4 regions of the Bacillus sp. NP247 genome follow, and region 2 is predicted to be linked to each of the others. Evidence: riboswitches for the same ligand, from Rfam matches in the RefSeq annotation. Region 2 holds a riboswitch; each other region holds the start of a gene.
What was found. Region 2 has a riboswitch for S-adenosylmethionine ahead of KPL75_RS18005 (sugar ABC transporter substrate-binding protein). Riboswitches for the same ligand answer to the same signal wherever they lie in the genome.
Positions count from the first base shown of each region.

Region 1: linked by a shared signal. The riboswitch ahead of KPL75_RS27265 (ECF-type riboflavin transporter substrate-binding protein) and the one ahead of KPL75_RS18005 (sugar ABC transporter substrate-binding protein) in region 2 are both predicted to bind S-adenosylmethionine.
Region 3: linked by a shared signal. The riboswitch ahead of KPL75_RS15060 (MetQ/NlpA family ABC transporter substrate-binding protein) and the one ahead of KPL75_RS18005 (sugar ABC transporter substrate-binding protein) in region 2 are both predicted to bind S-adenosylmethionine.
Region 4: linked by a shared signal. The riboswitch ahead of KPL75_RS21290 (Na+/H+ antiporter NhaC family protein) and the one ahead of KPL75_RS18005 (sugar ABC transporter substrate-binding protein) in region 2 are both predicted to bind S-adenosylmethionine.

Region 1 covers NZ_CP076653.1:5,268,732-5,275,027, forward strand. Annotated here, with positions in the region: gene KPL75_RS27260 (ABC transporter ATP-binding protein) at 1-1,574, opposite strand, end outside; gene KPL75_RS27265 (ECF-type riboflavin transporter substrate-binding protein) at 1,585-2,133, opposite strand; SAM riboswitch class I at 2,274-2,390, opposite strand; gene KPL75_RS27270 (aspartate/glutamate racemase family protein) at 2,541-3,224, shown strand; gene KPL75_RS27275 (macrolide family glycosyltransferase) at 3,274-4,452, opposite strand; gene lepB (signal peptidase I) at 4,706-5,236, opposite strand; gene KPL75_RS27285 (peptidoglycan D,D-transpeptidase FtsI family protein) at 5,313-6,296, opposite strand, start outside.
Region 2 covers NZ_CP076653.1:3,443,090-3,449,385, reverse strand. Annotated here, with positions in the region: gene KPL75_RS18020 (L,D-transpeptidase) at 1-304, opposite strand, end outside; gene KPL75_RS18015 (SDR family oxidoreductase) at 526-1,392, opposite strand; gene KPL75_RS18010 (NCS2 family permease) at 1,617-2,918, shown strand; SAM riboswitch class I at 3,010-3,115, shown strand; gene KPL75_RS18005 (sugar ABC transporter substrate-binding protein) at 3,204-4,316, shown strand; gene KPL75_RS18000 (sugar ABC transporter ATP-binding protein) at 4,313-5,800, shown strand; gene KPL75_RS17995 (ABC transporter permease) at 5,784-6,296, shown strand, end outside.
Region 3 covers NZ_CP076653.1:2,843,481-2,849,776, forward strand. Annotated here, with positions in the region: gene KPL75_RS15045 (SDR family oxidoreductase) at 1-286, shown strand, start outside; gene KPL75_RS15050 (methionine ABC transporter permease) at 323-991, opposite strand; gene KPL75_RS15055 (methionine ABC transporter ATP-binding protein) at 966-2,006, opposite strand; gene KPL75_RS15060 (MetQ/NlpA family ABC transporter substrate-binding protein) at 2,019-2,831, opposite strand; SAM riboswitch class I at 2,917-3,030, opposite strand; gene KPL75_RS15065 (NAD(P)-dependent alcohol dehydrogenase) at 3,111-4,019, opposite strand; gene KPL75_RS15070 (FAD-binding oxidoreductase) at 4,220-5,656, shown strand; gene KPL75_RS15075 (MFS transporter) at 5,653-6,186, shown strand; gene KPL75_RS15080 (DUF3981 domain-containing protein) at 6,265-6,296, shown strand, end outside.
Region 4 covers NZ_CP076653.1:4,073,982-4,080,277, forward strand. Annotated here, with positions in the region: gene KPL75_RS21270 (hypothetical protein) at 1-99, opposite strand, end outside; gene KPL75_RS21275 (murein hydrolase activator EnvC family protein) at 200-1,474, opposite strand; gene gltP (glutamate/aspartate:proton symporter GltP) at 1,966-3,240, shown strand; gene KPL75_RS21285 (ribonuclease FAU-1 family protein) at 3,308-3,826, shown strand; SAM riboswitch class I at 3,947-4,052, shown strand; gene KPL75_RS21290 (Na+/H+ antiporter NhaC family protein) at 4,147-5,463, shown strand; gene KPL75_RS21295 (GNAT family N-acetyltransferase) at 5,532-5,954, opposite strand; gene KPL75_RS21300 (lmo0954 family membrane protein) at 6,264-6,296, shown strand, end outside.

The DNA of each region.
Region 1 (6,296 bases), 1.8 Mb from region 2:
CCTTGATCCCCTAATACAGTGGATACAGTATTGTCCGCAATGATTTTCCCTTCATGCAGAACTACCGCTCGATCTGCGTATTCTAAAGCAAGATTCATATCGTGTGTGATAAGAATAAAGGATATGCCTTTTTCAGCCAGTTTTCTAATAGAGGACATAAACTGTTTGTAATGGTAATAATCTTGTCCAGCTGTCGGCTCATCTAATATAATAAGTTTCGGGTTTGTTATAAGTACAGATGCAATAGTAAGCCTCTTTTTTTGTCCGTAGCTTAATGCCTGAATTGGCCAGTTACGAAATGGGTATAATCCACAAATTCTTAAAGCTTTTTTGACTCTACTCTCAATCTCATCTTTAGAAACTTTTTTTAATTTTAATGAAAATGAAACTTCTTCTAAAACAGTGGGCTGTGTAATCATTTGATTTGGGTTTTGCATAACGTAAGAAATAACTTCCCCGCGTTTACGAATAGACCAAGAATTTATATTTTCTCCATCGAATGTTATTCTCCCATTCTTTGTTTTATTTATTCCTATAAGGGTATGAGCTAATGTCGATTTCCCTGCTCCATTATGACCCAATAACGCTACTATCTCTCCCTCTCCTATTGAAAGGTTGATATCTTCTAAGGCTGTATGTTTGTTATTGTATGTAAATGATAAATTTTCTATCTTGCATAAGGCTTTTTTAATATACGTGTTTTTAGATGACACTTGCTTCCGCATCCAGTTCTTTAATAGGTTATGAACGCCTGCATTACGTAGATTTTCAATTGGAAATACCCCAACATTATTACTGTCAAAATTTAATTTCTTTAGAGCTTCTATATAAATAGGTTCTCTTAGTCCGATATTTGGTAATATATTAGATGCTAATATTTTATTCGGTGAACCCATCGCAACAATTTCTCCTTCATCGATTAAAATAATTTTGTCTAAATCAAGGTTTAAAATTTCTTCTATTCGATGTTCAATAATTACAATTGTTTTATTATATTTCTCATGAATATCTTTAATGAGTTCTATAGTATTCAAACTACTTGCTGGATCTAAGTTAGCTAACGGTTCATCAAACAATAATATATCTGCATTTGTCGTTAGCAGACCTGCAAGAGAGACTGTCTGTTTTTGACCTCCTGATAATTCATGAGGACTTTGTGTATGAAAGTCCTGCATATTTACTTTTTTTAAAGAATCATTAACAATTTTTTTCATTTCATTTTGATTTACACATTCGTTTTCTAATGAAAATGCTACATCTTCTTCGACTGTAAGACCAATAAATTGTGAATCTTGATCTTGTAATATTGTTCCTACATGTTTACTCTGTTCAAAAATACTTCCCTCTCTCGGATCCTTTCCAGCTATTAAAATATTACCAGTACTAATCCCTTCGTAAGAAAATGGGATTAGCCCATTAATACAATGAGCTAATGTTGACTTACCTGAACCACTTCTTCCAGCTATTAGTACCTTTTCCCCAGGATATATTTGAAATGTAATATCTTTTAAAGTAGGCTGCGTGGCATGCCTATATTGAAAGGTAAATTGTTCAAAAGAAATAATTGGTTGCATGTATTCATCCCTACTTTTCAATTTTTAAATGTGTATGTTTCTTATTTGATTTCGCTAGACCGATCGTGATTGGTAAGCCAAGAACTAAAAATACGATAACGTCTGCAATTGTTGCGCCTAGTACTTGTATAACGATTTTGTCAAACGGTTCTCCCATCACAATAACATCGAATGCCCCTGCAAATATAATAGCAATTACAATACCTAATAACCCCGCAATTGCAAAATAAGAAATATCACGGTTATTAAACGTTCCATTTTTCACACTAAAACCAGTTCTTTTTTGTATGAGACCCATTGAAAATCCGATAATCCCCGAACTAATAACCCATCCCCACCAAATACCCCAACCAGCAATCGTATCTGTAACTGTATGACCGATTAGTCCTATTAAAAGTCCTGCTACTGGCCCGAATAACGCACCAAAAACTGTTAAAATAGCCAATGCTGGTTTAATAAAGGTATTCGGTGCGATAGAAAATCCCCAAAGCCCTAATACCCCGTATAAAGCTGCTCCAATTCCGATTGCTACTACTAGTTTTGTCGTTAATTTGTTCATTACAATTCTCCTCTCCTATTATCCCGCTTTTAATACTCTATATTTATTTTGAAAATGAATTATGCATCGACACTTCCTTTCTATACAACAAAAAATGACCCCTTAAATTAAGAGGTCATTTTCTTTCACGTACAAGAATCCTCTTATCTTTCAAAAGACATATAAATGTCCTCTGCGGAATTAGCACCTTCCTATGCATTTACATAGGGGTTGCTGAGGCTTCATAGGGCCGTTCCCTCTACCTCTCTGGATAAGTATGTATTTGTAATTTGTATTATGGCACTAACAATAAATAATTTCAATACTTTTCTTACTATTTTTATTTTTCAATAAATAGTTCATTTAAATCATTGTATTCTTATCGGAATTGTGAAATAATAAATTCAAAATTGTTATGGGAGGAATGCATGATGAAAGTAATTGGCTTAATTGGCGGACTAAGTTGGGAATCAACATCGTTGTACTATAAACACATTAATACACTTACTCTCTCTAAATATGATCAAAATGCGAAGCTTGTTTTATATAGTATGGACTTTGGGGAGGTAACTACATTATTGCAAAACCATCAATATGAAGAAGTGAAAAATGAATTAGTCACGGTAGCAAAAAAGGTAGAAAACTCAGGAGCTGAATGTTTACTAATGTGTTCTAATACGGTACATCTATTTGCTGAGGAAGTAGAACAAGCAATATCAATCCCACTTCTTCATATCGGTGATGTAAGTGCTAAAGAAATGGTAGAACAGAATATAAAACGTATCGGACTATTAGGAACAAAACAAACGATGGAACAAGATTTCTATACATCACGACTAGCAAAATATAACATTGAGACAATTATCCCAAATGACGAAGAAAGAACTTTTATCCATCACGTCATATTAAACGAATTAAGTAGAGGCATTATTTCAGAAACTTCAAGAGAGAAACTAATACAAATTACCAATTCATTAATTCAAAACGGTGCGGAAGGTATATTACTAGGCTGTACTGAAATACCATTGCTTATTTCCCAAAATGACCTTACTGTTCCTGTTTTTGATACTGCTTATTTACATGCGAATACTGCTGTACAATTTGCTGGATAATAATATAAAAGCATACAGGTAGAGCCTCTATGCTTTTATATTGTCCGAACTATTTATTTAAAAGAGCATCAATAACTGCAATGGCTCTTTTGGAACCACCACACTCTAAAAAACTTTCATTCAGTTTTTGAATGCCATGTTTATACTTTTTATTTGAAAGAACGTCTGTTACCGCCTTTTTTAAAGTTTGCACATTAACATGCTCTTTCAATAATCTATGTGCTGCCTCAAGCTCAGTTAATCTTTGCGCTATCATAGGTTGATCTTTATCATGCGGTATTATCACAAATGGGACATTATAATGGATTGCATCGTGCACACTATTCATTCCACCATGTGTAATAAAAACATCTGCTTCACTTAATATTTCTGATTGAGGTACGTAAGGGGCTATAATAAAGTTGTCTGGCGCTTGCTTAATTTTTGAAATATCATTTCTATCACCGATCGCCATTACTACAATCCCTTCGAAATTTGAAAAAGCATCAATACAAGTATTAAAAAATGGTTCGAGCCCTTCAAGAAGTGTTCCCATTGAAATATAAATAACTTTCTTTTTTGAAAGCAATTCAAGTGGAAACTTTGCATTTGTTTTGCGCTTTATAATACTCGGTCCAATAAAAACATTGTTTTCTCCGAACGAATCGCTATTAGGTTGAAAATAACGACTTGTATACACGAGACTAATATCTCCCTTATTATGCATAAATTGAAGATTATTTTTGGGCTTTACTCCAAATTCATGTTCCATTTGATACAGTAACTTTTCAGAGAGTTCATCGGGTTGGAATTGTATTTCTGCATTTGGATGAAAAGGCAAGGTTTCCAATAATACTGGTGGAATTAAAAATATAGGAGAGGAAACTATGCCTGGAACCTGCAAGTATTCCTTTACTAACTCTCCAGCACCAAATATATCATAAACTACGAAATCAAAATTAATGCTTTTACATAATTGTTTCGTAATTTCTAATATGTATAAAGAAGTTTGAACATGTACATGAAAGAAAGATTTTAATCCATATGAAGTTTCATTATCAATAGAAATCTCCTTTAATAAATCCGGATGAGTATGTACAATAGCTCCCAAAACTTCAAGCCTTTCCTTAAAGTTTTCCGTTGTAATATAGTGTACGTTATCACCTCTTTCAGTAAAGGCCTTTACTAAACTTAATGTAGGATTTACATGTCCCTCTGCAGGAAAATTAACTATTAAAATATTCAACACGTATTTCTCACTCCTTACAATTCAATGTTCTTATTAATCGTACTGTTATTATTACAAGCAATCTTCCTCTAATAGTCCCAATATGCTTACTACTTTAGGTTGATAAATAATTATCAGTCATCGGAAAAGGCATCTACATAAGTAGATGCCTAACTGTGATAAGGAGTGTTCTGTGAGGTTAGGATAAGCTTTTCTGCTTGTCCTATGCTATCAATATATGAATTATTTTATAAAACGTGCATATCTAATAGAATTATTTTAACCATTTTATTTGATCAAATGGATAATATACCATTTTCACTTTACCTATTACATGTGACTCATTGATAAGTCCAAGTGTATTCCTACTATCTTTACTATGATTTCGATTATCACCTAATACAAATAATTTATGCGAGGGAACTTTCATTTCTCTAAAGTTTGAAAAACGATTTGATACTTGTGACATATCTAACTGTATATACAACTCATCTCGCTTTTTACCGTTAATATATACCACATCGTTTCTTAATTGTATGTTATCCCCTGGTAATCCAATAATTCGTTTCACGTAGTATGTAGGCTCGTCTTCTTTTTTTATTATTACAACATCACCATGATGAAAAGAAGAAAAATAGACACTAGCCTTATTAACTAGTATGCGATTATTTTCATTCAAAGTAGGTTGCATCGAAATTCCTTCTACCATACAAAATAAAAATGACTTATTAATAATAATAATTCCTATTATTATTAAAATATAGCTACATATTTTTCTCCAATCTTTTAGAATCAATTGCTTCATATATACCTCATTTCTAATCTATTCGTATGTAAAAACGTCTCTAGTCCATATAAATGCTAGAGACGTTTCGTATATTTTAATTCTCTTTAGAGTCATCTATTTTAGGTGCTTCGCCAGTTAATCGCTTATTTTTTAAATCAAAATAAGCATCTAAAACTTCTTTTCCAATATCAGAGTTAATACCAGACTTATCATTTATAACCCATGGTACTACAACAGAAAATGCTACTTCTGGATCATCATATGGCGCATATCCTGCTAATGTTAAATTATAGCATTCTCTACGATCGCCTTTCTCATTTCTCCCAATATCACTTTCTCCACCGTATACAGTCTGTGCAGTTCCTGTTTTGCCAGCTGGTTTATACGGTGCTTTTTGGAACGCCCTTACTCCCGTTCCATCCCCTTCTTGGAATACTTTCCTAAAGCCTTCTTTTACTTGATTGATATATTCTTCTTTCATATCAATTCTATTTAAAACAACGGGTTCTATTGATTGTACTACTTTACCGACCTCATCTTTTTGAACGGTTTGTTCTCTAATTTCTTGAAGAATTTGTGGTTTCATACGATACCCACCATTTGCAATAGTAGAAATATATTGTGCAAGCTGAAGTGGTGTATACGTATCATACTGACCAATGGAAAAGTCTAATAAGAAACCAGGTTGATTATCTTTTCTCCCTATTTGTCCAGCTGTTTCATTCGGTAAATCAATGCCCGTTGGAACACCTAAACCGAATTGCCTGAAATAATATCTCATTTTATCAAAGTATTCTTGTTTAATATCTAGTGAACTATTTTTCACATAATCCACACCTGCAATTTTTAATGCTGTATTAAACATATAAACGTTAGAGGAAACTTGTAAAGCTCTTAGGTCATCTATATCTCCAAAATCTTTCCATGACTTTTTCTCCTTAGTTCCTTTAAACTTCATAGGTGCATCATAAAAATGTGTTCCCGGTGTTATAGCTTTTGTTTCAAATCCGGTTAATACTGTAGCACCTTTAACAGTTGATCCAAGCTCGTATGAACTTGTCAGCGTACCTAAAGCATA
Region 2 (6,296 bases):
TGGCATATTCCTTTTTATCCAGACCTAGCCATCTCGTACCGAGAGGATTATTCGGTGCACCCCCAGGTATTTTTTTACGATGGTATTCTTTATTTTTATATTTATTTATAATACAAAAATTCCCTTCAGGCGTCGGAGTGCTATCTCTTCCTGTCGTTATCGGAAATGTTCTAGTATAGTTTCCCTCTTCAAAAAAAGAAAGCTGATTCGTCGTAAGGTTAACTAATATTAAATGATCTGTATTAGCAAAAACGCTAGCTGGCAGGCAGAAAAATAGGATTACGATACACCATACTTTCTTCATCTAAATCCTCCCTAGCACTAACATCATAATAAAGTGAAACTTTACTCGGTGGGGGGAGTTGTCCATCCCCACTGAGTATTAGCCTTCACCAATCGGGCATTTACGGGCAGCTATCTCCCATCTAACTTCCTTGCATTCGCTGAATTTTGAGGTAGGAGTCTTACTGCCCGCAAATAGCGGGATAAATGTAATTAGCTTTACTTTGCTCTTATAAATGAAAACTATCCATTCACAATTACTCCACCATTTACATGCATCATTTGCCCTGTCACATATGCCGAATCACTAGACGCCAAATATACATATGCAGGCGCTAATTCATACGGCTGACCAGGTCTTTGCATAGGAACATTGCTCCCAAACTGTGATACTTTTTTCTCATCAAAACTGGATGGAATAAGCGGTGTCCAAATTGGGCCTGGTGCAACACCATTTACACGAATTCCTTTTTGTACTAAAGACTGAGATAGCGATCTTGTAAAAGCGACAATTGCTCCTTTCGTTGCAGAATAATCGATCAACGTTTCATTTCCTTCATACGCAACGATAGATGCCGTGTTTATAATTACATCACCTTTCTTTAAATAAGAGAGTGCTGCTTTCGCAACGTGAAAATAAGAAAAAATATTAATACGAAACGTTTTTTCTAACTGTTCCGCTGTAATATATTCTAATCCTTGCTGCGGATATTGCTGTGCGACGTTATTCACTAAAATATTTAAACTACCTAGCTGCCCAGCGGTCTCTTCCACAATATCTTTACAATGTTGCTCATTACTTAAATCACCCGGCAGCAATACACACTTCACGCCTTCTTTCTCAACAAGTTTTTTCGTCTCATTTGCATCTTCGTCCTCATCTAAATAAGCAATCGCAATATTTGCTCCCTCTTTTGCAAAAGCGATGGACACAGCTCTCCCAATTCCACTATCTCCCCCTGTAATTAATACATTCTTTCCTTTTAACTTTTCGCTTCCTTTATAATTAGGATCTTCAAACTTTGGACGAGGATTCATTAACGATTCAATACCAGGCTGTTTATTTTGATGTTGCGCTGGCATCGTTAAAAAGTTTTTTTGCTGCGGCATAACTTCCTTCAACTCCTTTCCCCTTATAATGTGCACAATATTAAAAACTACTTACACATTAAAAAACCGCAATTCACGCTCATTTTTACGTTTAATATTCGAATTTAAGACATAAAATATGAATTGTTCTAAAGTTTTTATGCAAAACTATTGCAAAATAGTTAAAAAACGAATATTATATATAACTGTTGTGAAAATTATTCGTAAAAAGAAAGGATGTTTATATGTTTAACCTTTCAAAACATAAAACTTCTATTAAAACTGAAATTATGGCAGGTATTATTACCTTTTTAACAATGGCATATATCATTGTCGTAAACCCTGTCATCCTTGGGGATGCAGGTGTTCCGTTTGAACAAGCATTTACAGCGACAATCATTGCAGCTGTTGTCGGAACATTATTTATGGCGATCTTTACTAATCTACCAATCGCAATTGCACCAGGTATGGGATTAAATGCTTACTTCTCTTACTCTGTTGTAAAAGCTCATGAAGGCATGACTTTCGCGATTGCATTCTCTGCTGTATTCGTAGCAGGTATGATTTTAATTTTGTTATCATTCACATCTTTCCGTACGAAATTAATGGAAGTAATTCCTGAAAACTTAAAACATGCACTTACTGCTGGTATTGGTCTTTTTATTGCTTTTATCGGTTTGCGCTTAACAGGAATTGTTACAAAAAATGATGCAAACTTAGTTGGGCTTGGCGATCTTCACTCTGCTCCAGTTCTACTAGCATTAGCTGGCCTCGGAATTACAATTATCCTTATGTCTTTAAATGTAAACGGGGCATTATTTATCGGAATGTTATTAACTGGTATTATTGCTTACTTCACAGGTCAATTAACATTCTCAAATGGCGTTACGTCAATGCCTGGATTACCAGAAGGAATTATCGTTTCAAATCCAATTACTGCTGTTTCTGATGTAATTAATTACGGATTATACGGTGTTGTGTTCTCATTCTTCCTCGTTACACTATTTGATACAACAGGAACATTACTTGGTGTAGCACAACAAGGCGGATTTATGAAAGACGGAAAACTTCCAAAAGCAGGACGAGCTCTTCTATCTGACTCATTCTCAGCAACAATTGGAGCTATGTTCGGAACAACACCATCAACAGCTTACATTGAATCATCTGCAGGTGTTGCAGCTGGTGGTCGTACTGGTTTAACAACTGTGACAGTAGCTGTTCTATTTGCATTAGCAGCATTCTTCGGACCTTTAGTGAGCGCTGTTTCTGGCGTTTCAGCTATTACAGCACCATCATTAATTATCGTTGGTAGTCTTATGATGGGCTCAGTTCGCCACATCGATTGGGATACATTCGATGAAGCATTCCCAGCATTTTTAGTAATCTTAAGCATGCCACTTACATCAAGTATCTCAACAGGTATCGCACTTGGATTTATTTCATACCCACTTATGAAAGTGGCAAAAGGACAATTCCGTGCTGTTCACCCACTTGTGTATTTATTCGGAATCTTGTTCGCTTATCAATTAGTTTTCTTACCACATTAAAATCCCTCTTTATGAGGGGTTTTTTATTTTCAAAAAACATTTGACAACCGTACAGAATCATGGAATAATTCGAAATAGTTAAATATTCGATGTCTTATCAAGAGCAGGTGGAGGGATGAGCCCTACGAAGCCCGGCAACCGACCCATTTATGGGCACGGTGCTAATTCTTACAACACGTTGTGTTGAAAGATAAGAGTAATATGATAAGACGTCTTTTCTATTTGAAAAGGCGTTTTTTATTTTCACTCCCTCCCCTCTCTTCTTAGTTTAGGAGGGATTTTTTTATGAAAAAATTATGTTCCATCGTACTTATTTTTCTCTTACTTACATTAACATCTTGTACAAATGAACAAGATGCTATCTCTTCACAAAAGCAACAAACTGTGAAAAAAGTAACTACAACAGTAGAAAATCACTTACAAACAGAAGTTCCAACCCAAGTAAAGAAGCCATTAAAAATCGCATTAATTATGCAAATGTCTATCGGAACTTTTTCCTCTCAATATATTGAGGGCGTCAAAAAACAAGTCGAGCTATTTGGCGGCAGTGTACAAGTCTACAATTCTGATAACGATTTAGCAAAAATGGCTGCAAATTTAGATACTGCTATTAATTCAAAAGTGGATGGCATTTTAATTGATCATGGCCGATCTGAAGCGCTAAAACCTGGAGTCGAAAAAGCGTTACAGGCGAACATTCCCGTAGTCGCATTTGATAACGATCTACGCTTACCAGGTGTAACGATTATTGATCAAGATGACTATAGCCTTTCATGGAAATCATTAAAAACGTTAGCGGAAGATTTGAATGGACAAGGAAATATCGCAGTTGTATGGGTTGGTGGATTTGCTCCAATGGAACGTCGCAACGTTATCATTGATGCTTTTTATAAACGTTATCCAAATATAAAAGAAGTTGCGCGATTCGGTACTGCTAGCAATAACACACCGCTTGATACACAAACACAAGTAGAAGCTTTACTAAAAAAATATCCGAAAAAAGGAGAGTTACAAGCTATTTTCGCTTCATGGGATGAGTTTGCTAAAGGAGCTGTTAAAGCACTTGAACAAGCTGGTCGTACAGATATAAAAGTATACAGCATTGATTTAAGTAATGAAGATTTACAACTTATGCAAAAAGAAAACTCACCTTGGTCTGCTACGGCTGCAACTGATCCAGCGGAAGTAGGTAAAGTTCAAGTACGATTCTTATACAAAAAAATTGCCGGTGAACAAACACCAGATATTTATTCACTAGAACCTTATTTAGTAAAGAAAAATAGTTTACCAAAAGAAAATATAACAATGGATCAATTATCAAAACATATAAACAGTTGGGGAGACTCGAAAGATGTGTATTCTCCTTGGATGAAAAAATTAGAGAAGGAGAAAAAATGATGACATTCTCTCTTCAAAACATTACACATTCTTATCATGTCGCTACACCTGTTCTAGAAGATGTTTCTATCCATATTCAAAAAGGAAAAGTTCATGCCCTACTAGGAATGAACGGTGCTGGGAAAAGTACTCTACTGAAAATAGCAACTGGTGAATTTCAACCAGTTGCTGGCGATATAAAAATTGATAATCAATCTGTTTCCTTTACTTCACCACGCGATGCAAAAAAGCACGGTATTTCTTTTGTAACACAAGAAGTAGATCACGGACTTATTCCGGGATTATCTGTATTAGAAAATGTACTTATCGATCATTTAGCAATGCAAAATAAAGTACTATTTTCAAAGTCAAAATTAGTCTCACTCGCTAAACAACATTTGCAAACTGTACAGGCTGATTTAAATGTTTCTGAAGATGTTTCCAACTGCTCATTACATGAAAAACAATTACTTCTTATCGCAAGAGCTTTATCCAACAATACAAATTATCTTTTATTAGATGAGCCTACTTCTTCTCTTGGACCTAAAGAAGTTGAAAGTTTCGGGAAACTATTAAAAGATTTAACATCAAAAGGAATTGGCATCATCTTAATTTCTCATCGTTTATCAGAGATTCGAAATTTCGCGGATGATGTAACGGTATTACATAACGGTAAAGTTGCACTTTCTGAAGCTATTACACAGGTTACAGATCAACAAATTGTGGAAGCGATGACTGGAAAACAACTTACACTTCCTATTAATACAGCACCAAAACGAGGGAACGAAGAATTATTTAAAGTACAAGAACTTCCCTTACACAAAGACCATCCTCCCCTTTCTCTCACCATATGGAAAGGTGAAACTGTTGTGATATACGGATTAATTGGCAGTGGCAAAACAACAATTGCTGAAACTTTATTTGGTGCACGTCACACTTATCATGCAAAAATAGACGGCCAAAATATTACGATTAAAACACCGCGAGATGCGATTAAAGCGAAAATCGCACTTGTACCAGAAGAAAGAAGAAAACAAGGCGTATTTCTTTCGGAAGATATTATAGGTCACACAAATTTACACCAATCAGGTTGGAGACGAAAACAAACCGAATTAAATAATGCTACTACGGCAATTTCTTCTTTCAGCATTTCACCCGATGACCCAAAAGCCTTTATTCATTCACTTAGCGGTGGAAACCAGCAAAAAGTCTCCATTGCAAAGTGGGATGGATTCAAACCGAATCTATTTCTTTTAGACGAGCCAACTAAAGGGGTGGACATAGCTGCAAAACAAGACATTTTTCAATTCATTCGCAACATTACAGAAAACGGAAGTTCCGTAATTTATTTCACAGGAGAACAAGATGAAGCGCTGCATATCGCCGATCGCATTCTTATACTGACAAACGGTGAATTTGTAGGTGAATACTTGCCAAACGATCTATCTCCTGAGCATCTTTTACATTTATCTGAAGGGAGCTATTCCATTGAATCTCGTTCATAAAACGAAAACTAAGAAACTATATTTACCTACTCATCTTTTTTATCAATTTAGTACGATTGCTATCATTATAGGTGTTACAATTTTCTTCTCTATCGTCAACGATTCTTTTTTAACATACAACAATATTAGTGATATTTTACGTTCCATTTCTATCGTAACGTTACTTGCAATTGGTGTTACCTTTACATTAATTGTAGATGGATTTGATTTATCAGTCGGCTCTACCGCTAGTTTAGCAACAATTGCAGCTGCTTCCTGTCTCGTTTTATATCGACAAGAGCTATTAGTCACACTCCTTATTCCTATTCTTTGCGGGCTATTAGTTGGATTATTAAATGCCTTACTCGTTATCCGAATTAAACTACCAGATTTACTAGCTACATTAAGTATCATGTATATCGTTAATGGACTACACTTAACATTTTCAAAAGGATCTTCTATTTATGAAGGAATGTCTGGTGCCAAAGGACATTTTATTCCATCCTTTTTATTTATC
Region 3 (6,296 bases), 600 kb from region 2:
AGGAGAACTGGCGTATGCAACGACGAAGGGAGCTATTGATGCTCTAACTAGTACGTTGTCAGCGGAAGTGGGCCACTTAGGGATAACAGTGAATGCAATTAATCCAGGACCAACTAGCACAGGGTGGATGAATGAAGAGATAAAGCAAGGATTAAAACCAATGTTTCCTTTTGGCAGAATTGGTGAGCCAAAGGATGCAGCAAGACTCATTAAGTTTTTAGTAAGTGAAGAAGCAGAATGGATTACGGGGCAAGTTATTCATTCAGAAGGTGGATTTAAAAGATAAGAAGAAGGTATCTCACTTTAGTGAGATACCCTCTTTTTAATCTTTCTTCAATCTTCGTGCAACACCATTCCCTAAAGACTGCAATCCTTGAACAAGAATGATTAAAATAAAGACCGTTGCATACATTACTTCAGGTTCGTAGCGTAAATGCCCGAAGCGATATGCTAAGTCCCCTAGCCCGCCAGCACCTACAAGCCCAGCCATTGCTGTTGCACCAATTAAGCCGATTGTTGCGATTGTTAGTCCAAGTACAAGAGATGGACGTGCTTCTTTAACCATAACGTGCCAAATGATTTTTATAGTAGAAACTCCCATCGCTTGATATGCTTCAATGACGCCACGATCCACTTCTAATAAAGCTGTTTCCATTAAACGTGCAATATAAGGTGCTGTGAATACGACAAGCGGTACGATAACACCTTGTACGCCAATTGATGTCCCCATTAGAAACTTTGTAAAAGGTAAAATGAAGAATAATAGAATGATAAATGGAAGAGAGCGAATGACATTAATAACTGTATTAAGAATAGGATAGATAATTTTATTTTCTCGCTGTCCACCAGGTCTCGTTAAAACAAGTGTGACACCAAGTGGTAATGCAATAAGGATAGAGATAAGTAATGAAATAGATGTCATTTGAAATGTTTGAATGGTTGCTTCCCATATTACGTTACCCCACTCATCCAAAAAGGACTTGTTTCCCATAATCTGTTCTACCTCCTTCTACGATGATTCCTTGCTCTTGTAAAAATGATAAAGCACGGTTTACTTCATTTTTGTCACCTTGCATATGAACGACCAGTTTCCCATATGCCTCATGTTTTAATTGCGTAATATTGCCTGATAAAATATTAGGATATACCTGAAAACGTTTTGTAGCGACAGCTAACGCTGGTTCTCCTGAAGCGGTTCCTATAAATGAAAGTGTTACGATTTCTCCAGTACTTTGTAGCTCTTTCTGTACCTCTTCTGGAATTTTAGCTGCAAATGCGCTATTTACAAATTTCTTCGTTGTTACATGTTGTGGGTTTGTAAAAATATCTTTTACGGTTCCACTTTCGACTACCGCCCCATGTTCCATAACGGCAACGTGGTCACAAATACGCTGGATGACATTCATTTCGTGTGTAATTAGTAAAATCGTGATTCCAATTTCTTTATTGATTTTTAATAACAAATCAAGAATAGAATCGGTCGTTTCCGGATCTAATGCGCTCGTTGCTTCATCACTTAATAACACTTCAGGCTCATGAGATAGTGCGCGAGCGATCGCTACACGTTGTTTTTGACCACCAGATAATTCACTTGGATAGGCGTCTTTTTTATTAAAGAGATCAACAATGCGTAGATACTTTTCTACCCTTTTTTCAATTTCATCTTTGGGAAGACCAGATAGACGTAAGGGTAGTGCGATGTTTTCGTAAACGGTAACGGTTTTAAGCAAATTGAATCCTTGAAAAATCATGCCGATTTTTTGCCTCGCTTTTGCGAGTTCTTTTGTTGATAAGGTTGTTAAATCCTGTTCGTTTATAATGATATTTCCTGTTGTTGGTTTTTCTAATAAATTTACACAACGAATTAATGTACTTTTACCAGCGCCGCTATATCCGATGATTCCAAATACTTCGCCCTTTTTTACTTTAAGGGAAGTTGGTTTAAGGGCCTCAACATTCCCTTTTTTTGTTGTAAATACTTTGGAGACGTTTTTTAATTCAATCATTATAGTCAGCTCCTACCAAGACGGTAAAACAGAACCATCAAATTTTTTCTCAATGAAATCCTTTACTTCTTGAGATTGATAAGCTTTCTTCAATTTATTTACAACTGCATCATCTTTATTTTCAGTACGAACAACGACCCAGTTCACATAGGGTGAATCTTTTCCTTCGCGGAAAATAGAATCTTTCGCTGGACTTAATTTTGCGCCTAATGCAAAGTTTGTATTAATCGCAGCCGCTTTCACTTCACTTAGCTGCGTTGGTAATTGAGATGCCTCTAATTCAACAATCTTTAAATTTTTCGGATTTTCAATTACATCTTTTGCAGTCGCTTTTTCCGTAGCCTTTGGATCAACTTTTAAAACTCCTGCTTTTTCAAATAGCTTTAAAGCACGAAGCTCATTTGTTGGATCGTTTGGGACAGCAATTGCGTCGCCCTCTTTTAATTCTTTTACATCTTTTAAGCTTTTAGAATATACACCCATAGGGAATGTTACTGTGGAAAATACTTCAGTTAATTTCATATTACGTTCAGCTTTAAATACGTCTAAATAAGATTTAGTTTGATAGCTATTTACATCGAGGCTTTTTTCATCTAAAGATACGTTTGGTGCTACATAATCATTAAATACCTTTACGTCGATTTGGAGACCATCTTTTGCTGCAACTTCTTTCACCTTTTCAAAAATTTGTTCATGCGGTCCGCCTGTTACACCAACGGTAATCTTTTTCTCATCTAATACTTTTACCTCTTTATCAGAATTAGCACCACATGCGCTTAACAATAATACAGCTCCACTTACAATACTTAATAATATCTTTTTCATTTATAGTTCCTCCTTAATATGCGTTCCAAAATAAAAAGCACCTCTCAAAAATAAGAGAGGTGCCGAATAGACGAAATAGGTTCCTCTCTCATCTTCCAAAACGAAAATCGTTCTGCAGGAATTAGCACCTTAGCTTATACGTTATAAGCTCGGTTGCCGGGCATCATCGGGCCAGTCCCTCCGCCACTCTTGATAAGAGTATGTGTATGTAGTTTTTAAATATGGTACTAATAGTAAATCTTACAAAAAGAATTGTCAATGTTATTTTCTGAATATATTTTATTTTAAGGTAATGGAAACATTACCTTTTTTATGTCCGGTCTCTACGTACGTATGGGCTTCTGAAATTTCTTCTAATCGGTAAGTTCTATCAATAACAGGTTTTAGCTTTTCTGTTTCAGCTAGTTGTTTTAATAGACTCATATCGTCTTTGCTGACCTTTGCGATTGTGCCATTAACAGATACGTATTTTCCATTAGGCGTTAATGCTTTTTCACAAAGGGATTTTTTATACTTTCCAACTGCATCAAATATTATATCGTAGCACTCGCCTCGTTCAGTAAAATCTTCTTTCGTATAATCAATTGCTTTATCAGCCCCTAAAGATTTCACTAGCTCAAAATTTGAATTACTACAAACAGCTGTAACAGTCGTGCCAAAATAGTTAGCAAGTTGCACAGCAGCGGTACCTACTGATCCGGAAGCGCCATATATAAGTACTTGTTGTCCCTTTTTTATGTGCCCTTTTCTCAGAAAATGTAATGCTGAAGTTCCGCCGAAAGGAATAACTGCCGCTTCTTCATACGTCACATTGGTAGGTTTTAATGCTATCAATCCACTTTCATGTACGCATGCGTATTCAGCATAGCCACCAACGTTAAGTCCTGTTAATGCAAAGATGGAATCTCCCTTTTTGAATTGAGTCACATCTGTTCCTATTTCTTCAACCTCTCCAGCTAATTCTACTCCCAGTATAGGTTTTCTCGGTTTTCTAAGTCCTAATACAAGTCGTATAGGAATCCAAAATAAAAGTGGACTAGTAAAGCTTCGCATTCTACAATCGCCAGTTGTTACACTTGTTGCGTGAATCTTAACTAATACTTCATTCTTTTTAGGAGTAGGTTTCTTTACGTCTTGAAGCTTGAGAACGTTAGGTGGCCCGTATTTTGTGCAAATAATTGCTTTCATAGCAACCTCCTGAATTAAGTTATTTTCCTCTACATCATATTTAAATGTTTTTTAAATCATGCGTATAGTTTCGCTTCATAATAAGTAAAAGAAAGATAGTTCTTTTTTACAGTGTAGTATTTTCCTTTTAAGAAAGTAGGTACAATAAGCATAGAGAGAAGTACTAGTGAGATTAGAATTTCAAACGAGGAGAGTGCCATTTGAAAAAAAGAAAAATAGCGGTTGTAATTGTAGCGTATACAGTGTTGCTCACAACATCTATATATGTATACAAAGAGCAACTGGATCATCCTATTATGAGTGATGTAGGAAAGTTGCTTCCAACGAAAATTAAACGTATTGAAGATGCTGAGGATGAGGGCTCATTAAAAAAGCTAGTGCAAGATGCAAATGTTTCTGGAGAGAAGATTTCGATTGCAGGTATGCAACATAGCCAAGGCGGACAGACGTATTATCCGAACGGTACGATGCTTGATATGAAAGGATATAACAAAATATTAGAGTTTGATCCGGAGAAGAAGAGGATTAGGGTACAAAGTGGTGTCACATGGAATGGCATTCAAAAGAAAATCAATCCATATGGTCTTGCAGTTCAAGTGATGCAATCTCAAAATATTTTTACTGTTGGTGGTTCATTAAGTGTAAATGTGCATGGGCGTGATATTCGTCATGAAGCATTGATTGATACAGTAGAGTCGTTCAGATTGTTAATGGCAGATGGTACAGTACGTGATGTAAGTAGAGAAGAAAATGCTGACTTGTTTCCGTATGTAATTGGGGGATATGGATTGTTTGGTGTGATTTTAGATGTGACGCTGCAGTTAACAAACGATGAATTGTATGAAACTCATACGAAAGTACTAGATTATAAAGAATACTCTTCATACTTTAAGAATAAAGTGCGAAGGGATGAGAATATACGTATGCATTTAGCACGTATTTCTGTTGCCCCAAATTCATTTTTAAAAGAGATGTATGTGACAGATTATGTACTGGCAGAAGATCAACAGAAGTTGAAAGAGTACAGCAAATTAAAAGAAGAAAATATTATAGCTGCGCCGAAATTCTTACTTGGGTTATCACGTTATAGTGACTGGGGAAAGGGCGCATTTTGGGATATACAAAGAAGTTATTTTGAACGTACAGATGGTAAGTACGAAACGCGAAATAACGTAATGAGATCTGATAGTGCTTTTATGGAATACGATAATCCAAACTTGACCGAAGTTTTACAAGAGTACTTTGTACCGATAGATGGTTTTGCAGAGTATATAGATGATTTGCGAAGTGTTTTAAATGAAGAGGAATTAAACCTTCTTAACATTACAATCCGCTATGTAGAAAAGAATGAGAATGCGGTGCTATCTTATGCGAAAGATGATATGTTTGCGCTTGTGCTTCTAATTAATCAAGGGCGTTCTGAGGATGAAATAAAGAAAACAAAAGTGGTCATTCAAAAGATGATTGATGTTACGTTAAAGCATAATGGAAGTTATTATTTACCGTATTATTCTTATCCGGCAAAGGAGCAACTAAAGAAAGCATATCCTCGTATAGAAGAATTCCTTCAGAAGAAGAAGGAAGTAGACCCAGAGGAAAGGTTTGTGAATTTATTTTATAAGGAGTATAGCAAATGACATATAGAAGATTTGTAGCGTCACAAAGCATTATTATGATGGCGGGAAGTATGGTATTTCCTTTTTACATTCTATTGCTTCGAAATGTTGGGAATAGCTTCTCGCAATTTGGCTGGGCGTACGGTTTATTTGCCTTAACTTCAGCTCTAGTATATCCGTTAGTTGGAAGAACTTCTGATAGGATAGGTGATAGAAAGTTATTAATTATATACGCATGGTCCATGGCTATATTAATGCTTTGTTTCCCTATTGCAACAGAGGTTTGGCATGTATATATTCTCCAAATTTTAATGGGTATTTTAGGTGCTGTGCAGCGTAATACGGAGAAGACATCGTTAGCACGAAAGGTAGAACAGAAAAAAGCTGGTTATGAAATTGGAAAATATCATGTGTGGACATCGGTTGGAGGAGCAGTAGCGGTTATTGCAACGGGATATTTAGTAGATTTCTTTACGATTGGCACCATTTTTTATATAGCATCTATTTTATATGCAGTGAGTGGAATTGTATTAAGTAGCAAAAAAATATAATCATACCCATTTTTACCTGATTACCCTTTATTTGTTATACTTATGGAGAAGACAAAAGAAAAGGGGACATTGCCTTTGATGAAATTTATAGTTTTAGCTATTCTCACTTT
Region 4 (6,296 bases), 630 kb from region 2:
GGATCCTATTAAAAATAAAGCGGATCCGCCAAGTGTGAATATTCGGCCGATGTATGTTTCCCTAGCTTCTTCTATTTCCTCTTGTAATTGTGTATTCATATTTATCACCTCGCAAAATATAGGCATTTAGTTGTAGTTTATGTGAAAGGCCTATAGAGTGTGAAATGGTAGTGAAAAAACTCGGTATGCACCGAGTTTTTTATAATCCGATATAAGGAGATGGGTCGACTGCGTTTGTCTTGCCGACATTCCATTCTCCAATATGAAGTTCAAAGTGTAAATGTTGTCCGTAAGATTGACCGGTATTTCCCATAAAGCCAAGTTGATCGCCTTGTTTTACAGTTTGTCCATTGGATACAGAGCGACTATTCATATGTGCATACACTGTCGTATATGTTTTTCCGTTAACACGGTGAGATAAGTAAACAACGTTTCCGTAACTAGAGGATAATTCTGAACGGATAACAACACCATCTGCAGCGGCAATAATCGGAACTGTTCCCGAAGCTGCGATATCGATTCCTTTATGGTTATCTAAAGAACGTGCGCCGAATCCAGAAGTTTTTGATCCAGCCGCAGGTTTAATAAATCCACCTTTGTTCGTATCTTGCGGTGTTGGTGCGGCTTGTGTGCTTTCTTTAGCAGAAGCAGCGGCTTGTTTTTTTGCTTCCTCAGCCTTGCGTGCCTCTTCCGCTTTCCGAGCTTCCTCCGCACGTTTTTCTTCTTCAATTGCTTTTTGAACAGCTTGACGCTGGTTTTCTAAAATACCTTGTGACTCTTCTAATCCTTCAATCTCGGAATCTACTTTTGATACTTTCGTATGTAGATCTTTAATAAGAGTTTGTTGCTGTTGTTGATTACTTTGTAACTCTTGTTGTTTTTGCTCTAATTTTTGTTCAGATTCTTTCAGTTGTTGCTCTTTTTTCTCAACAGCCTCTTTTTCTGTCGTTACAGCATGTTGATCATCTGTTTGCTTTTTCACAATATCGGTATCGTTATTTAAAATTAAACTTACAGAATACATATTATCAACAAGATCAGCGATATTTGCAGAACTTGTTAATACTTCTGTAATGATACTCGTACGAGGCTTCTCTTGCATAGATTGTAGTCGTTGTTTAATAACCTCTTGACGTGTATCTATGTTTGTTTGTAATTGCTCTATATGTTTCTTTTTTTCAGCAATTGTTTGCTGCGTTTTGCTAATTTCTTTTTTTGTATCGTTTAATTCAGCTTCGTTTTTATTAATAGAAGTAGTTAATTCGTCGATTTTTTTTTGTAATTCCTGGATTTCTTTTTCTATTTGTTCTTTCTCAGCTGATTTATTTTGTAAGTCATTTTGTTTGCCTTCTAATTCAGATTGAATATTAGATAATTTATTTTCATTCGTTTCAGCGTATACGGGTGAAAGTAACGGGGAAACGAAAATCGTTCCAGCTGCTAAAACACTAAATGCTGCAAATTTCTTTTTCATTGTTGTATGGCTCCTTTCCCTATGAATGTTATATATCATAAGAAGAAGAGTGTCTATCGTTGTAATCATAATGTAAAGAAAATTTTATAATTTTGCTAAGTTTTGTCGGAATTTAGTGTTTTTTCGTAGTGTTTGTCATAAAGTTAAAATTCTTGAATGTATAGAAAAAGATATCAATTTCTATATTTTTTTAAAAAACATGGAAAATAATGGAATTTTCCATAACGAAACAGTAGTTTAATAACCTAACAATCACTAGTAAGGAATCGATTTCATGTGAGGTTTTCTGACATGAGGTTTGTTTTTGTCAAGAAAATTATTTGCATTCGTGCAAACTTATTTTGTTGTCAGATTTTAAATTTTGATTTATGATTTTTAACAGGGACAAAATGTAGTGAATTGTCGAATAATATGTAATACTCTTAATTTCAAGTTTTATAGAGATAGAATGAGAGATAGAGTGACACATCGAAGAGGGGGTTACCACAAGTATGAAAAGAATAGGACTTGCATGGCAAATTTTAATAGGACTTGCGCTTGGTATTGCAGTTGGGGCGATTTTCTTTGGCAATCCGGAAGTGGTGAAGTACTTACAGCCAATTGGTGATATTTTCATCCGATTAATTAAGATGATTGTTGTACCGATTGTTGTAGCTAGTATTGTTGTTGGGGTTGCTGGTGTTGGCGATGTTAAGAAGTTAGGTCGACTAGGCGGAAAAACAATTATTTACTTTGAAATTATTACAACGATTGCAATTGCTGTTGGTCTATTAATAGCGAACATTTTCCAACCTGGAAAAGGCGTTGATATGGATAAGTTAACAAAAACAGATATTTCTAAATATACACATACGACAGAGCAAGTACAAAGTCATTCGTTCGCGGATACGTTTGTAAATATTGTTCCGACGAACATTATGAAATCATTAGCTGAAGGTGATATGCTTGCTATTATCTTCTTCTCAGTATTATTTGGTTTAGGTGTAGCAGCAGTTGGTGAGCGTGGCAAACCAGTTCTACAATTTTTCCAAGGTGTGGCAGATGCAATGTTTTATGTAACGAACCAAGTTATGAAGTTTGCACCATTTGGTGTATTCGCATTAATTGGTGTTACAGTTTCTACATTCGGATTAGCTTCATTAATTCCATTAGGGAAATTACTCATTGTAGTATATGGGGCGATGATATTCTTCGTTGTGGTCGTATTAGGACTTACAGCGAAAATATTCGGTATTAACATTTTTCAATTCTTTAAAATTTTAAAAGACGAGCTGATCTTAGCGTATTCTACAGCAAGTTCAGAAACGGTTTTACCGAAAATTATGGAGAAAATGGAGAAATTCGGTTGTCCGAAAGCAATTACGTCTTTCGTTATTCCGACAGGTTATTCATTTAACTTAGATGGATCAACTTTATATCAAGCAATTGCGGCAATTTTCTTAGCGCAAATGTACGGTATTGAATTATCCATTACACAACAAATTACATTATTACTTGTATTAATGGTTACATCAAAAGGTATCGCGGGTGTACCGGGCGTATCATTCGTTGTATTATTAGCAACACTTGGTACAGTTGGTATTCCAGCTGAAGGTTTAGCATTTATTGCAGGTATTGACCGTATTCTAGATATGGCTCGTACGGCAGTTAACGTTGTAGGTAACTCTTTAGCGGCTGTAGTTATGTCTAAGTGGGAAGGTCAATATGACGCTGAAAAAGGACAAGCCTATTTAAAAGAGATATCTGAAAAGGGTCAAGCGGCTTAATTATGATTTGAAAAGCTCTCACATATTATGTGAGAGCTTTTCTGTATGTAGAAGAGGAGAGAAAGTTATGAAACGTAAGTACGGTGATGGTTCTACGTGGAAGCGATTATTAGAGAAGACATACACAGTAAAACAAGCTGAAGCAGGTATGTTAGGAATATTGGATATAAAAAAGGTGAGAGAGCCTAGTTATAAAGAATACAATAGTAAAGAGCTTTGCATTGCAGGTGATGGGTATACATGGATGCAATATTTTATAAACGGGAAAAACTTTGCAATTACAGCTATGTTAGACAATCAAAAACAATTAGTGCAATATTATATCGATGTGACGAAAGAATTTAAAATAGACGAGCATGGTTTACCTTATTTTGATGATTTATATTTAGATGTCGTATTGTTACCAAACGGTGAGATTTATGTATTAGATGAAGATGAGTTAGAGGATGCTTATAGAATGGACGATGTTACGAAGGAAGAATATGAATTAGCTTGGCATACAACGAAATGGATTGTAGCAACGATAAAAAATGGAGAATTTTATTGGATCTCAGTATTGGATAAAGAAATTGAAAAGTTAAAATGATTGATGTATTCATATTTTTGTATAATTACCAAAAAAAACTATACAAAAAATAATTGACTTTTGTTTTGTAAGCGAGTAAAGTTAGGAAAGAAATTATTATTAAAAAATAAATATGAAACCTTCTTATAAAGAGAGGCGGAGGGACTGGCCCTACGATGCCTCGGCAGCGGACTCGATTTCAGAGTGCTGTGCCAAATCCAGCAAGCATGTGCTTGAAAGATGAGAAGAGTGTTTCTTATAGATGTATAAGACCTCTTCTCATCGGAAGAGGTCTTTTGTTATTCATTAGAAAAGGTTGAAAACTAGGGAGAGATGATACGTTGAAAGAAACGAGAGGAAATGGTTTAGCGTTATTACCACTTGGAATATTTTTGGCGCTATTTATTGGTTCTGGAATTATTACAGGTGATTTCTATAAATTGCCGATACTTGTAGCAATTTCAATTGCTGTAGGAATTGCTTTAGTGATGAATCGTAAAGAAAGCTTTAATGTGAAAGTAGAACGATTTGCTAAAGGTGCAGGAAATCCGGATATTATGATTATGGTATTAATTTTTGTACTTGCAGGGGCGTTTTCTGAAACAGCAAAAGGAATGGGCGGAGTTGATTCAACTGTTAATTTAGCGTTATCTATTTTGCCACCAGGATTTATCGTTGCTGGAATTTTTGTTATAGGGGCATTTATTTCATTAGCGATGGGAACTTCAATGGGAACAATTGCAGCACTAGCACCAATTGCTGTAGGTATTAGTGGGCAAACTGATATCTCAATTGCACTTGCGATGGCTACGGTTGTGGGCGGAGCGATGTTTGGTGATAATTTATCATTTATTTCAGATACAACAATTGCTGCTGTTCGTTCACAAGGAACAGAAATGAAAGATAAGTTTAAAACGAACTTTTTAATTGTATTACCAGCCGCTATTATTACAATTGTACTATTAGTAATAATTACTTTAGGAAGTGATACACAAGTTAAAGCCCATAGTTTTGACTGGATAAAGATTTTACCGTATGCAGGAGTACTTATTACCGCGCTACTTGGCTGGAATGTACTTATTGTGTTAACTGGTGGAACTGTATTATCTGGCGCTATAGGTCTTATAGATGGAAGTTACACGTTGGAGAGTTTCTTTAAAAGTGTAACGACTGGAATGGGCGGTATGATGGAGTTAGTATTACTTGCCATTTTAATCGGTGGTATGGTCGAACTGATCCAATATAATGGTGGTATTCAATATTTAATGAATCTTTTAACGCATAATATTCGTTCGAAAAAAGGAGCAGAGTTCGGTATTGCTGGCTTAGTGAGTATGACGAATATGTGTACAGCAAACAATACAATCTCTATCATTTTTACAGGTCCGCTTGCGAAAAATATTGCAGATCAGTATGAAATTGATCCCCGTAAATCAGCGAGTGTACTGGATCTTTTCTCTTGCTGTGTACAAGGGTTAATCCCATATGGTGCTCAAATGTTAACAGCGGCAGGATTTGCTGCGTTATCTCCGGTCGAATTGTTACCATATGCATTTTATCCAATTTTAGTTGGAGTATGTGGAATCATTTCTATATTAATTGGTTTCCCGAGGTTTTCTAAAGTGGCGGAAAAAAAAGAGTATCATAAAACTGCATAGCATAAAGAGACATTTATTATTAGCAGTTGAAAACGCTCGGAGAATATTCTCTGAGCGTTTTTTATTATTTATAAATCCTTTTTCAAATAGTAGTGCTTATAATCTCTTCCTACGTTATCGAGGATACCATACTCTTTATAACCGTATTTTTTATAGAAATCTAATGCTTGAAAGCTTAAAGTGTCAACTTTAATAAAATCACAATTTCTTTCTAAAGCGATTTTTTCTACTTCTAATAACAGTTTAGTTCCATACCCTAATGCACGTATATCTTCATCCATGATAAAAGAGTGAATCTCTAACCAATTCCAACAGACTTCACCTAATATCCCCCCGCGTATTTTACCATTTTCATCTTTAAGAAATAAATGAATCTCTAAGTATCTGTCTCTTAAATCAGATGGAAAGTGCTTTAAATTATATTCATAAAGCTGATTGTTTATATGTTTTTTAGCGTCGGTATTGATTTCTTTCGTAATGTGTAAATTCATGATATATCCCCTTTAATTTAAATATAACTTTCTGATTTATTTTAACATAATTTTCTTAATATTTTTTTAATGTAATTTAATAAAAGTTTGTACGTATTGCTAATTTTTTTGACGCGCAAGTTGAGATTCTCATTCGTTATTGAATAAGAATTTTTCTGTATCTATACGCATCGCATACATGTTCGTTTTGCAAAAGGCTGAATGCAACTCGGTCTTAAGTCTGAGTCGAAAACAGTTCTTAAGCTCGTTATGGAAATATGAAAAAATAGTTAAGATAAGAGTATCAAATCGAAGGGAGGCAAGCACAAGATGAAACAATTTCTAGCGTTTATCGCAGCCGGT